Regions from separate parts of the Leminorella richardii genome, predicted to be linked through region 1. Evidence: riboswitches for the same ligand, from Rfam matches in the RefSeq annotation. Region 1 holds a riboswitch; the other holds the start of a gene.
What was found. Region 1 has a riboswitch for thiamine pyrophosphate ahead of thiB (thiamine ABC transporter substrate binding subunit). Riboswitches for the same ligand answer to the same signal wherever they lie in the genome.
Positions count from the first base shown of each region.

Region 2: linked by a shared signal. The riboswitch ahead of thiM (hydroxyethylthiazole kinase) and the one ahead of thiB (thiamine ABC transporter substrate binding subunit) in region 1 are both predicted to bind thiamine pyrophosphate.

Region 1 covers NZ_LS483470.1:2,776,012-2,783,416, reverse strand. The annotation lists partial or broken gene DQM29_RS12825 (DNA polymerase II) at 1-457, opposite strand, end outside; gene DQM29_RS12820 (hypothetical protein) at 689-1,261, shown strand; gene DQM29_RS18590 (DsbA family oxidoreductase) at 1,490-1,903, shown strand; gene DQM29_RS18585 (DsbA family oxidoreductase) at 1,941-2,153, shown strand; partial or broken gene thiQ (thiamine ABC transporter ATP-binding protein ThiQ) at 2,224-2,918, opposite strand; partial or broken gene thiP (thiamine/thiamine pyrophosphate ABC transporter permease ThiP) at 2,905-4,520, opposite strand; gene thiB (thiamine ABC transporter substrate binding subunit) at 4,496-5,497, opposite strand; TPP riboswitch at 5,613-5,767, opposite strand; gene DQM29_RS12795 (DUF554 domain-containing protein) at 5,834-6,550, opposite strand; gene DQM29_RS12790 (winged helix-turn-helix domain-containing protein) at 6,827-7,405, opposite strand, start outside.
Region 2 covers NZ_LS483470.1:987,927-995,331, forward strand. The annotation lists gene DQM29_RS04630 (sigma 54-interacting transcriptional regulator) at 124-1,980, shown strand; gene pheA (bifunctional chorismate mutase/prephenate dehydratase) at 2,030-3,208, opposite strand; Phe leader region at 3,351-3,488, opposite strand; gene raiA (ribosome-associated translation inhibitor RaiA) at 3,698-4,036, opposite strand; gene DQM29_RS04645 (hypothetical protein) at 4,679-5,287, shown strand; TPP riboswitch at 5,469-5,567, shown strand; gene thiM (hydroxyethylthiazole kinase) at 5,600-6,412, shown strand; gene thiD (bifunctional hydroxymethylpyrimidine kinase/phosphomethylpyrimidine kinase) at 6,409-7,206, shown strand; gene epd (erythrose-4-phosphate dehydrogenase) at 7,294-7,405, opposite strand, start outside.

The DNA of each region.
Region 1 (7,405 bases):
AGAGTCGGGCGGTAGTCGGGAGCCGGCTTGAGGCGGGCGTTTTTTACGCTGCCGTCGGCGGCTTTCTCGCCGTCGTACCAAACCGGTGCGGTAATAAATCGCTCCATCAGGTAACGTTCATGAGGACGGATATCCGCCTCGTACAGAGGCACTTCGGCTTCTGTGAGCTGCTTTTCCAGCCGCTGGAGCTGGCGATATTGATTGCAGTACAGCCCGTCAACCGGGCGGCGCTGGAAGTCTTTCATGCTGAGCGGTTTTAGCCAGCAGCCTCGCTCATTAGCGATAAGCTTTTCAACGTCGGCTCGACGATCTGTAGGAACAAAGGCAACGGCCTGCTGGAGGGGGATGCGCAGGCGAACTGGCCCGCTATCGGTGGCAGCCAGTAGTCGACCTCGATACCCGCGGGCGTATCCCGCCAGTGCCGAGTAAGAATAAAACCCTGTTGCGCCGCGCTCACGCCCTATGTTCCTTATGTGAAAATCGGATTTAGGGAGCAGATACTCCCGAGAAAGAGGATAAACAGATTAACATGTATATCCATACAGGTGTTAACGCTTTTACTGCGCAGGACACGCGACTTCAGGGCATACCTAACAAAAATCGTTGCAAACGGTTGGGTTGTGTATAAATTGTGCGGCAGACTGTTTGAATTTTACCGATATTTCGTTTTGAAAAGGATAGCTGACTCATGAAGAGAAAACTTCTTACCCTGTTTACCGCCGCTATGATCTGTTCTACCGTGCAGGCTCAGCCGCAAGAGCTGAATGACGCGGAGCGCACAGAGTCTCTGCTTCAGCTTGGTCGCTTTCAGATGGCTATTGAGAAAAAAGACATTCGCCAGCTGAGCACCTTCATTGACTCAGAGGTTTACCAGCGCGATCACCTCTCCTGGGGAGAGAAAGGGCCGGAAATCTGTTCAGATGAGACTACGAAACTGACTGATGCTGACATTGTGGCGTGCGGTGACAACATTGTTTATCGGCTACAGGCACTTAGCCATATTAAGCCTAATGCAGGAGCTATGCGCGTTGACACCTATAAAATTGAAAACAAAGAAAGCGCGTGCGTAACAACCTTTAGCGGCAGCTTTTCTGCCGAGGCGCTTGGCGATCGCGCGCCGGGGCTGCTTTTACGCATTGAAGTAGACTCTATGGATAATGCTACCGATGAGCAGATTGATGGCTGCGTTGGGCTGGATAACTACTTTTTTACCTTTAAAGACCAGAAGTTAACGCTTACCTCCATTCAGAGTTACCCTTAACTCTCTTGGCTATCCCGCCGTTTCTCGGCGGGATAGTCGATCGCGGTCACATCCTTACGCTTTCATTGCCGCGTAGACTGCAAGTTTAGCGGCGGCATGTTCTACCTTTTAATCAGGTGGCGTTATTTTAGACACAGTTCAGGCGCAGCACGCAGGCGATTTCTCTTGTGCTAAACGGCAGCCGTTATGGCTTTTGCGTCGGTTTTGAAAGAGTAGGAATAGCGAATAATGAAAATACAAATGTGGTCGGATTTTTCCTGTCCGTTTTGCTATATCGGCAAGCGCCATCTTAAAACCGCACTGGCTGCCTGTGGCCTGACGGATCGCGCGGAGCTTGTGTTTCGAAGCTTTGAACTGGATCCGCGAGCGGTATCCCTGCGTGGTGGTGACGTTTATCGCCATCTGGCGGAAAAGTACGATATGAGTATCGAACGGGCGAGGGAGATGACTGAGCACACGGCGCGTCAGGCGGCGTTGACGGGGCTTATTTTCCGCTTTGATCGGCTGATCCCGGCAAATACCTTTGACGCTCACCGACTGCAGCACTTTGCTGCCGAGAGGGGTAAGGCTGACGCGATAGGTGATGCCCTGATGAGCGCATTTTTCAGCGAAGGCGAAACATTTCAGAAAGAGACACGCTGATCGCGCTGGGGGAGCAGGTCGGCCTCAGCGGGCTGAAGTGGGGGAACTGCTGTCCGGCAATCGCTATGGTGACGGGGTGCGAGCGGATGAGGCTCTTGCCCGGCAGATGAAGGTTACGTCGGTGCCATTCTTTATCTTTGACAACAAGTACGCGGTTTCGGGCGCGCAGCCTGTGGACGTGTTTAGCGACGTGCTGATGAAAGTTGAGCAGGAAGCGCAGCGGCTGTCGCGGCTTCGCGATGATAGTTAGGCTGCGGGACACAGCCTAGTATAAGACATGGGATAGGCAGGAGCTAAATCGGCTCCCTGAACGTTAACCCTCAGGAAATACCCAGCAGAGCCGCTGCCGCAGCATTACCCGTTACTAACCCCTGTGTTGAGCCGTCGTAAACAATTTCTCCTTGTTAACTAGCAGCGTTCTGGCGGCGATGCGCTTCGCGTCGTCCAGATTGTGGGAAACCATCAGCAGCGTCAGCTTTTGTTCATCACAGACCTCTTCCAGCAGCGACAGCATGTCAGCACGCAGCGCAGGATCCAGCGCGGAGAAGGGCTCGTCCAGCAGCAGGATAGGCCTGTTGCGCACCAGGCAACGCGCCAGAGCAACCCGCTGTCGCTGGCCGCCGGAGAGCTGAGAGGGCAGACGATCAAGATAGTCTGCTAGACCAACTCTCTGGGCAATATCCAGCCTTTTTTGCCGCTGTTCAGGCGTCAGGCGAAGGCCGGGATCCAGCCCAAGGCCAATGTTTTGTTCAACGGTAAGGTGAGCAAACAGGTTGTTTTCCTGAAACAGAATGGACACCGGCCTTTCTGAAGGCGGCGTGCTGAGATGATCTTGGCCGTTAAGCCATAGCTCCCCGCTTTGGGCAAAGATAAATCCGGCAATAAGATGCAGCAGCGTGCTTTTACCCGCGCCGCTGGGGCCAAGAATAGCGATGCGTTCCCCCGCCTTTGCCTGAAGGTTAAAGCGTAGGGTGAGAGGCGGGTAGGGGTAGCACAGTTCATTAAGTGCGATCATAGCGTCCGGGTAATCGTTCAATCAGGGTAAACAGAGTAAGGCTTACCAGCAGTAGTAAGAGTGAGGTAACGGCCGCGGAGGCGCTGCGGTAGTTGCCCAACTGCTGATAAAGGTAATAGGGTAGTGTGCGAAACTCGTCATTGCCAAACAGCGCGATAACGCCAAAGTCGCCGATAGACAGTACGCAGGCGAAGGCCAGCGCCTGTGCCATTGGTCGTCTAAGGGCGCGAAGCTCAATCCACTTTAGGCGATGATAGCCAGTCATTCCCAAAGACTGGCTCAGGGGCGTGTAGCGCTCAGCCAGATCCCTCATGGGGTTTTCCAAGACTTTTAGTGCGTAGGGAACTGCCATCAGAGCATTGGTAAAAACCACCAGCGCATCCGCAGGCACAGGAAGAGTAACACCTGCACCGACGGCGTGATTCAGCAGCAGGAAAAAGCCCGTCGCCAGAACGATAGCGGGCATCGCCAATATTACCGTGCCGCAGGCTTCAAGTCGGCCTCCCCACGGGCTGTGGCGCAGCTTGAGCTCCCGGCTGCTCCACAATAGCATGATGGTCAGCGTCAGACACAGCAGCCCAGAGGCAGCGGCAATGCGCACTGAGGTCAATGTCGCCTGCCAGAGAGCAGGCTGACTTAAAACACTGGGCGCTGCGTTGTTGAGGCCGTCGATAACGACTGACAGCAGCGGAGGAATCAGAAACAGAACTGTTGCGATAATCAAGAGGCTGTCGGCGATCCGGCGCGGCAGCGAGTCGTTAGGATCCCGCCAACGCTGTGCATAAGTCGCACCAACAGGAGAGACTGCGTTAAGCCGTTGGCTGACAGAAATAACCAGCAGGCAGCAGAACAGCTGGATCAAACCCAGCAGCGCGGCGCGCTGAAGGTCAAAGTCGTAATAGAGCGCCTGATAGATAGCTAGCTCAATAGTTGTCGCCTTAGGGCCTCCACCGAGGGTCAGTACGGTAGCGAAGCTGGCAAAGCACAGCATAAAAATTAGCGCGCCGGTAGGTAGGATCTGGCGCCTTAGAGCAGGCCATTCAATAAAGCGAAAGCGCTGCCAGTGGTTCATTCCCAACTGAGCTGCCAGCATGCGCTGCTCGACGGCAATGCCTTCCAGCGACTGTAGCAGAAGCCGGGTTGCCAGAGGCATATTAAAGAATGCATGAGCCAGCAGAATTCCCGTCAGGCCGTAGATGGAGAACGTTGGCGTAAAGCCCATCAGGCGTAAAAGCTGAGAGAGCCAACCCTGCTGACCGTAAACGCTCAATAGCCCGAATACCGCCACCAGCACTGGCAGCACCAGCGTCATAGCGCACAGGCGAAGCAGCAGGGCTTTCCCACAAACTCCCGGCGAAACAGCGCTCCGGCAATAAAAATGGCGGGAAAAATGGCAATAACGGCGGACAGCAGCGCCTGCCAGAACGTAAATCGCACCACGTGCCACAGATAGTCGTCCCTTAGCAGTGAACTCAGATTGTCTGCCGGTGCGTATAGCCACAGGGAGACAAACGCGGTGAGCGCTACGGTGACAATCAGGCTGCCGGACAGCAGCCCCGGCCACAGCCAGGGCGCTATCAGCGGCTGACGGCGCTTTGCCACGTTCGGATCCACGAGGCTCGGTTAGCGTCAACCTCTTCTGCGCTAAACTGCAGCGCGCTGGCGGGCTTGGTCAGCTGGTTGAATGCCTCTGGTAGTGGGATATCTGTTGCAGGATACATCCAGTTTTTCGTCGGTATAGCGTTCTGGAAAGCAGGCGTCATGATAAACGCCATAAACTGGCTTGCCAGTTCTGGCTGTTTGCTGGACTTGAGCCGTCCCGCAACTTCTACCTGTAAATAGTGCCCTTCTTCAAACGGTGCGGCGACGTAGCGGTCGGTTTTTTCTTCAACGATGTGGTAGGCCGGGGAGGTGGTATAGCTGAGCACCAGATCGGCTTCGCCTTTTAAAAACAGCTTATAGGCCTCACTCCATCCCTTAGTCACTGTGACGGTTTTCTTCGCCAGCTTTTGCCACGCCTGTGACGTCTCGTCACCGTACAGTTTCTGCATCCACAGCATTAGGCCCTGACCTGGGGTGCTGGTTCGCGGATCCTGATAGACCACGCGCCATTTTTGCGGATCGTCCAGCAGCGCTTTCATGCTGCTGGGCGGCGTCGTCAGGGTTTCTTTATTGTAGACAAAGGCGAAATAGCCGTAGTCATAGGGAATAAAGGTATCGTCTTGCCAGCCGCCGGGAACGGTCAGATTTTTCAATCCGTCATTGAGGGCGTGAGGGGCAAACAGGCCGGTTTTTCTCGCGGCGGCGATCAGATTGTTGTCTAGGCCAAGCACAACGTCAGCGCGGCTGTTGCTGCCTTCCATTCTCAGGCGATTTAGCAGGGAGACGCCGTCAGATAGGGGAACCAGATTCAAGGTGCATCCGCACTCGCTTTCGAAGGCTTGCTTAACGCTAGGGCCAGGGCCCCATTCAGAGGCGAAAGAGTCATAGGTATAGACTGTTAGCGTAGGCTTGTCGTCAGCCGCCAGAGCGGGCGTAGAAGCCAGCAGCAGCGCTGCAATAGTCAGTCTTTTTAACACGTTGCTCTCCTGTTTATTCAATCAGCTTGTTAAGTCAGCGATAAAGCCAGTGCGAAAGGTCAAAGGCGGAGAGTAAAGGGTGTTGAGACAGCGGCGCGTTCAGCGGCAGACAAAAGTCGAACGCGTTCTCAAATCCCTCCGCCGGCACTAACCGGATCAGGTTCTACGGGTAAGGTTCAGGCAGTTGAACGCATTCTCAGCTTAGTCTGTGTTCTGCCATCGGATATAGCGGCAGAACACAGCCTGATATAAGCACCCCGTTGAGGTATCAGCATTGTAGTGGCTCTTGCCGCGCGGAGAAAGCGCGATTTACGCCCAGCGCGCAGCAAGGGGGAATTACCCCATAAGTTTATGCCAGTAAAGGGATATGGGCACGATAAGAATTAGCGCAGGCAGGAAGTTCACCACGGCAAACGACTTGATTTGCGCGATGCGAAGCCCAACGGCGATCATCAGGATCCCCCCACAGGCGGAAAAGTCTCCCAGCGTTATCTCATTCATAAAGGGCATGATAAGGCGGGTTGAATAAAACAGCGTAGCCTGAATCGCCAGTTGGGGAAGGGCTATGGTCATCACCCCGACGCCCAGTGAAGTGGCGAAAATAGCGGCGGTAAACACGTCCAGTAGCGACTTGACCAGCAAAAGCTGATAGTCGCCGGTCATGCCCTCTGTGAGTGAGCCTACTACGCCAGTGCCGCTGGCGCAGAACAGTACGATCAGCGCGCTAAAGTTCTGGCTGTACACCTCTTGCGTCATACCGTGATGCCGCTGGGGGACAACGCGAGACAGTGCGCGTTGAACACAAGTGCCAAACCGCTGAACGCCTTTCTCCATATAGCAAAGTTCACCAATGGCGACCCCAAGGATCAGCGCCAGTGCGACGGCGGGCAGCTGCTGCACCTTGATGGTCATTATGATGCCCATGGCGATAGAGGTCATGGCAAACGCGGCGGGAAGGCCTTCTCTCAATCTCTGTGGGATGAAGGGCGCCAAAACGAGGCCGAGGGCGCCGCCAAAAAAGATGGCGGCACCGTTGAGATATGGACCTATCATGCACTTTTCCTAAAGTTAATAAACTAAACGCCAAGCGCTGGAGCGGCGCGTTATAAGTGAAACGCCGCGGGTCAGTGTACGGTTTTTTCGTCGCTGAAGAGTAGGCGTTTGCTGCGCAGGCAGATCGGATAACCTTAGAGGAACCGAGAATAGCGCGCTTGGGTAGTAAAGAAGTTATTCAATTTTGTCGAAATGTCGCGAAACAGTAAATAGCACAGCGTGAGATAAATGAGTATTTTTCTCACGCTGTCTCGCTTTTAAATGTTTGGTCAGGCGTTAGGCTTCTTTTAGCAGGTGTAGAATCTTTGCCAGTGAGGAGGGAGATACGTCGGAATGATTAAACCGAAGGTCGGGGCGCAGGCACTCTTGTTCCTCTTTGAGTGTATCAATACCGGAGAAAGCCTGAGGTGGCGGAAGCAAGAATGCGCCTAGGAGCAGCGCGCTAAACACTAGAGTTAGCAGACTGACATAGTACCGATTTTTCCGGGAGGCCGCTTTTTGGATGGTTTCAGGAGCAACCCAGTCTGTCTGGAGCAAACTGATGTTATGGAGATAGTCGCTTTCTGGCTGATTGACCGTTTCCTCTGGTTTGTTAGACAGTTCTACGCTGTCGAGTTGAGGTGATGCCACTACTGTGATGTCACCATCGACAGCAGGCTCTGAGCTTTCGGTTTCTGGCGTCAGGGCTATGCAGTAGGCTTTATCGAGAAGGTAACCTTTCCTCGGAACGGTTTTTATCACCTTCTGATTCTTTCCGCAGTCCTCTAGTGCAGCACGCAGCGCGTGGATAGCGTTAGGGAGACTGTTTTGGCCGATGACGCGCTTTTCCCAAACCAGCGCATTCAGGCGGTCTCT
Region 2 (7,405 bases), 1.8 Mb from region 1:
TTGGGCGAAATGCAGTATCACACTTTTCACTCTCGCTCCTTAGCGAAGGCCGCTGAGATGGTAGTATCTCTTTAATGGTAGTATCTCTTTAACTGAAATCAGCAATGAGCGTGCGTGTTACCCATGGGCAAAAATGAAATTGTCATATTTTCGGTATCGCTGAGAATCACTCAGCGCATTTCTACGCTGTTGGCTGAAAGAAAGTTGCAGATACCGGTGTATGAGCTGAGCTATTTCGACGTGCTCGACAAGGCGAATGAGCTTATTCGAAACGGGACAAAAATCATTATTAGCCGGGGCGGCACGGCAGAGCTGCTGAGGAATAACGTCAATATTCCCGTCGTTGAGATATCGCACAATTTCTATGGTATCTACAGAACGATTCAGGAAGCGCGGGAGAAGTCGCATAAGATTGCGGCGGTCGGCTTTCCCCAGTTCTGTAACATGCTTAAGCACTACCAGAGCCTGACGAACGAAGAATTTAAGATCTGTCAGGTGTATAACCACGCCGACATTGAGAATGTCATCAGGCAGCTGTCTGAAGAGAACTATCAGCTGGTCATCGGCGGGCTTACCGTCGCGGAAAAGGCGAAGAAGTACGGCATGGGCGTTGTGATGGGGGATACCGACAATATCTCCATCGATCAGGCGCTGAACGAAGCCTTCAGCTTTTTAAAATATATCCGGCAGGAAAACGAAAAGCTGCTGATTTCTAACGCGGCGCTGAACCAAACCCGCGAAGGCATTATGTGTATTGATGAGTCAGGGGAAGTTATTCGCATCAATGCTAAAGGAATAGACCTGTTTCGATGTAATACCGGAGATAATATTTTTCGAAAGCCTCACTTTGAGTCGATGTACAACGGCATTATCAATGAGGTTGAGCTAAAAGATCGCCCGTTTGAGATTGGCGGTGAAACAGTCATTATCAACGTCAGGCACATCAAGAACCGCTCGAGCTTTTATTCGGTACTTACCGGGTATGCGATCGACGGCGTCCTGTCTCTTGGGGGGAAAGCCGGAGCCCGCCTGGCGTCAAAAAGCTTTCAGGCCAAGTACCGCTTTAGCGACATCGTAGGCTCATCAGAACCGTTGCAGCAGGCTATCGGTCTGGCAAAAACCTATGCCAAATTCGATTTTCCGGTGCACGTTTATGGCGAAACGGGCACCGGTAAAGAGCTGTTCGCCCAGAGTATACACAGCGAAAGCGAACGGCGCGGTGAACCCTTTATCGCCGTAAACTGCGCGGCGCTGCCGGAAAGCATTCTGGAGAGTGAACTTTTTGGCTATGTAGACGGGGCCTTTACCGGTACGCGCAAAGGGGGAAAGGTGGGCATCTTTGAGCTGGCCCGCAACGGTACAGTGTTTATTGATGAAATCAGTGAGGCTCCACTTTCTGTACAAATTAAGCTGCTGCGCGTCTTGCAGGAAAAGTCGTTTACTCGTCTGGGTGGTGAAGCCCTCATTGAGACCGATTTTCGGCTGATTACGGCAAGCAACAAGGATCTGCTGGCGCTGGTGCAGCGTAAAGAGTTTCGTGAAGACCTCTACTATCGGGTTAATGTGCTTAGCCTTGAACTGCCTAATCTTTCACAGCGGCGCGGTGACATTATTGAGATCGTCAATGCGTTGCTGGTTCAGCACGGGCGTTCGTTTACCTTTACCGACGATGCCGTTGGCTACCTCACAGAGAATGACTGGTCGGGGAACGTTCGCGAGCTTCAGGCTATTGTCTATCGGCTGCTGGTTTTATCGCCCAGTGAGACCATAGATCGGGACACCCTGTGTCGCTACGGCAACGCTGCGGGCGCAAAGGTTCAAGCTACGCCTCTTCTGGCGGGGGAAAGCGATCTGCTGAGAAAAAGTGAGGAGCGGCTGATTAAAGAAGTGATGACGATCACCGAAGGGGACAGGATTAAAGCTTCGGCCATACTGGGCATTAGCCCGTCGACGCTGTGGAGAAAAATCAAGTCGCTCTAACTGAAACAAAAAAGCGCCGAGTTCGGCGCCTTTTTGTCGATTTTCGCTGTTATTTGTCTTCTTGTGGTGAGTCTTTTAGCGACACGGGCACGACGTTTTCGCTCGGGAAGCACCCCAACACCTTGACTGACCGAGTGATAGGGCGCAGGTCTTCCAGAGCATTTTGCATCTCGATGGCATTCAGGTTGGCCTGAGTGTCGATATAAAACATCTCTTCCCAAGGATTGCCGTTAATCGGCCGTGACTCCAGCTTAGTCATCACAATATTGTGCTTACGCAGCACCAGAAGGGCCTCTACCAGCGCGCCGGACTGCTGCCCTGTCGCCATAATCAGGGTGGTTTTTGCCGGTATTTGCGCAGCCACTTCAATCGGTTTGCGCGCCACGACGATAAAGCGGGTGATGTTCTCTTTCTGGTTAGCCTGAATATGTTCCAGAACCTGAAGCTGATACAGCGCACCGCCCGGTTCACTGCCCACGGCGACCGCGTGCGGTGACTTCAGGCTGGCGACTTTTTCCATCGCCGCAGAGGTGCTTTCGCAGTACTCGATTTTCCACTCAGGGAATCCGCTGAGGTACTGAGTGCACTGCTGGAACGGCTGCGGATGGCTGTAGAGCGTTGTGACCCGATCTAGCGATGTCTCGACGGCGCTGAGCAGGCAGTGATTAATAGGGTTAGTCAGTTCGCCGACGATAAACAGGCTAGTGGACTGGAGAAGATCATAGACTTCGTTGATCGAGCCTGAGCTGGTGTTCTCAATCGGCAGTACACCGTAGTCTGCCTGACCTGTTTCAACGAGCTTGAAGACATCGTCGAAACGACTACAGCCGCACTCCACGAGTCCGTCAAAGTGGCGCGCAGCGTACTGACGCGCGGCCAAGTGTGAGTAAGACCCTTTAGGGCCAAGAAAGGCGATTCTGGCGGTGCTGAGCTTGTCCTGATTGATAAACTGTTGAAGCAGCGCCTGCTGGGTCAGAACGGAGTCTTCAATGATCAGCTGAAACACGCGGGTGATGTAGTGACCATCGAGGTGATGCTTTTTCCCTTCTTCAATCAGCCGATTTAGCAGGGCGCGTTCGCGCTCTTTATCGCGGATTGGCTTATGGGATGCCTGTTTGGTTTTGGCCACGTCCAGCGCCAGACTGCGGCGCTGCGCCAGCAGTTCCAGCAGTTGCAGGTCGAGCGCGGTAATGCGTTCTCTGAGTCCAAGCAGCGGATTTTCGCTCATAACGTTGTGTCACCTGTTTTTTTGTTATTTGGTATATACCCTAAATAATTCGAGTTGCATGACAAAACGCCGATGGCGTTTTGAACAGCGCTTGCGCAGCCAACGCACAGGCAACTTGAAGTATGACGGGTATAAAGCATTCAATAAAAAAGCCCCCCTTTAGGGAGGCTTTCGTGTTCGTCTTCGCTTTCTTTCTGCTCGCCTTGGAGCTACGGACGAAACGCCTCCCTGTCAGGGGTGGCTAAAAAAGAAAGCGAAGAAAAACGGCACTAAACGCATAATATGAAACATATCCTGAAGTAAAAAATCACCCCTAACTTAACCGCGGGCTTTCCGCTCTGTCAACCGATATTGTTTAAGTGGAAGAGAAAAGGGCGCAGAGAGGGTATTTTGTGGCGCCTGTTCGCGGCGGTGATGTAGAAAAATAGTGCCGAACCAATAAAAAACGCGCCCCGCAGGGCGCGCAATATCAAAAAACAGAAACTGAAATCAATCTTCTTGCAGCTGTTGCAGATTTGCTTCTTTCACACTGCCGTCAGCGCGGCGCGCTTCACCCTTGTGCTGCACTTTGTTGAGCTGACGCTCCAGCTTCAGCAGCAGTTCATTGATCGCCGCATACATATCTTCGTGCTTGGCGCTGGCGACTAGCGGGCCGTTCGGCGTAGTTATCGTCGCGTCGGCAACGAACACTTTGGGTTCTTTAGAGAGAACGATGTGTGGATTAATTAACTGAACCTGCCATTTCTCCAGCTTTTTAAGACGGTCTTCGACGTGAGTGCGAATTGCCGGGGTAATATCCATTTGTTTGCTGGTGATATTTACTGTCATATAACTTACCTCTTTGTCAGTCAACTGCCGTCAGATTCAATTTTAGAATACCGTTCCGGCCAAACTATTATGTGATCAGGATCAATTTTTTCCTCACCCTGAAACAAAGATGGCAGAAGTGTGATAACCGTAATGATTTATGACTCTTCGCTTGTATATTCAGTATAGCTCAAGCAATATTATTCATTGTGTTGGACTTACAATTCTGTACAAAAGAGCAGCAACCCTTCCTTTTTTAATCAATTATGTTTTTTCACGCTGGCCTGCCGTCTCGAAGGCCGACCTCAGGTATGAATTTTTCCAGTCATCATCGCTTGATTCACCGCTCAAAAACGCGAGGGTTGAAATGAGGTATGTGAGAGAGACTATCGACTTGATGAGGTTTTAGACGGAGGCGCCGTTTGCTCTTCAACAGGCTGACTATCACAAACCCTTTCTACCGAACTGAGCAGTATATGAACAGAAGCGCGAGTCGCGGCACTCGGCGTGACTATTTATCTCGAGTTATCTCGTGCTGTCAAAGACTATTGTGTGGTAGGTATTTAAAATAAATTGCCATACAGTGCATTTTTAAATAATATGAAAATATCTATATTTTTTAAAATATTAGCTTTTGGAAAATCGTTTTCATAGGGAATAAAAATGAAGAAAATAGTTACTCAGGCGTTGTTGTTGTTATTTTTGGCTCTAAACAGTACTTTTTCTTTTGCTGAAATAGCGTGTATTGACGCACAGACCCAATCAAAAATAGCTAAACCAGAGACGTTTCCAACGACGAATAAAAGCGTAGGGATTGCATGTGAATGGGAAGAGGGAAGTCAATCAGCCAAGTACCAAAGCGCTGCGCTGAATGACTATGATAACGCAGAAGATGTATCAATTAACACGCTATCTTTAGAAGACAGTAAAGGCATCGACGATGATTTATTAGGGGATAATTTGGATAAAAACTACATTGCTAACGTTCCCTATCTAGTTAAAGATGCAAAAGGTGTTAAAAACAGCATAGAGCTATTTGAAATAAAAAGAACGAATAGCGGTGAGGTGCGGATATATCTCATTAATAAGAATACGCCCAGAATCACTTTTTCATGTTTAGATAAAAGCATAAATTATAAAAAGAATGAAGCTAGCCATATTAGCGATATCCTGCTTTCAGATACTTGCCAAAAAGCCATGCAGGAATTCAACATACCGTTATCGAAAGAAGATATTAAAAACCTGGTAGTGACAAAAGGTTCTATTAATTAACCTGTTTTATCGATGTAACATCAATAGGCAAAATGCACGCCTTGAGCTGACCGCTTCCGCAGTGGATGTGTGGCCTAGCGAGTAGATACCCAAGGGGATAACGGGAAGGACAGACTTGCAACAGCAAATCACTTCCCCTAACCTTGTAAAAAGTAAATTGTAAAAAGTAAAAAAACTCAATCAACATGACTCGGGGTGCCCCGCTAACGCGCGGGCTGAGATATTACCCGTATTACCTGATCTGGATTATGCCAGCGTAGGGAAGTCGCCGCGTTCCAACGGGCAGCCTTCTTCACGCCGGTTGGGAGCTTTATGACACAGACTCATCCCATACCGCTTTCCGGCGCGATTGCCGCCGATGCGCTTGCGCGCCTTCGAGAACGTACACCGCTTATACACTGTCTGACCAACCAAGTGGTTCAAAGCTTCACGGCTAACGTGCTGCTGGCGCTGGGCGGCTCTCCTGCGATGGTGGTTGCCAGGCAGGAAGTCGCTGAATTTAGCGCGATAGCCGATGCCCTGTTGGTGAACGTCGGTACTTTGCATGACGAGCAGCGTAAGGCAATATCGCTGGCCGTGGTGGCCGCCAATCAGGCTGGCGTTCCCTGGGTGCTTGACCCCGTTGCCGTTGGCGGGTTGAGCTATCGCACTGAATTTTGTCGCACCCTGCTGGAACAGGGGCCTGCGGCAATTCGCGGTAACGCGTCGGAAATTATTGCGCTGGCGGGAAAGACGACTAGCGGACGGGGTGTAGACAGTGCTGATGTGTCTTTGGACGCTCTGTCTTCAGCGCTGTCTCTGGCGCAGCAAACCGGTGCGGTTGTGGCCGTCACCGGCGATGTTGACTATGTCACCGACGGCCGTCTCACTTATGCGCTTCCCTACGGTTCCCCTTTGATGACGAAAGTGGTCGGCACCGGCTGTGCGCTGTCGGCTGCGGTGGCGGCATTTATTGCCCAAAAAGACGGCGAGCGCCTTGAACAGGTAGCCTCCGCATGCATGGTGATGGCCGCGTGTGGCGGCATGGCGGCGGCTGAAGTTGGTGGCCCGGGCAGCTTTGTGCCGCGATTTTTGGATTTACTTTATCAGTTAGAACCGAAGCGTCTACAGGAGATGACGGTATGAGAATTAATGCACTGACGATTGCTGGTACTGACCCTAGCGGCGGCGCGGGGATACAGGCCGACCTTAAAACCTTTTCTGCGCTGGGCGCCTATGGCACGAGCGTGATGACCGCTCTGGTGGCGCAGAATACGATGGGGGTGCAGTCGGTCTATCGCATTGAACCGTCGTTTGTTTCCGCTCAGCTGGATTCAGTATTGAGTGACGTGAGAATCGACTCCGCCAAGATTGGCATGCTGGCAGAGTCTGACATCGTGCATACCGTTGCTGATGCTCTAGAGCGCTACACTATTCCCCACGTAGTGCTGGATACAGTTATGGTGGCCAAGAGCGGCGATCCGCTGCTGGCGCCCGAAGCCGTGGAGGCGATTCGCCAGCGGCTGTTGCCGATTGTCTCTCTGATCACGCCAAACCTGCCCGAGGCTGCGGCGCTGCTGGAATGTAAGGTAGCGACAAGCGAACAGGAGATGCTGACTCAGGGGGAAGCGCTGCTGGCAATGGGATGCCGCGCCGTTTTGATGAAGGGCGGGCATTTAAGCGAGTCGGAAAGCCCTGACTGGCTGATAACGGCAGAAGGCAGCACGCGGTTTACTGCGCAGCGTATAGTGACTAAGAATACCCACGGTACCGGCTGTACTCTGTCGGCAGCGCTGGCGGCGCTGCGTCCGCGTCACGAAAGCTGGTCTCAGACGGTTGAAGCGGCAAAAGCCTATTTGCAGGCTGCCCTTAAAGCTGCAGATACGCTGGAAGTTGGCCACGGGATTGGCCCAGTGCACCACTTTCACCGCTGGTGGTAAAGATCATAAGCAGTCAGGGGCGCATAAGGCGCCCCTTCTTTTTTTATCGGTATTTTATTATCGGTATTTGTATCGTCAGTACGCTCTTTAGGCCTGAGAGACGTTTTCTTCCACCTGAGCGCGCTGAGAAGTCGCCAGATCGCTGTTGTGCATGGCCCAGGTCGTGTCCAACATGCGATTGGCAAAGCCCCATTCGTTA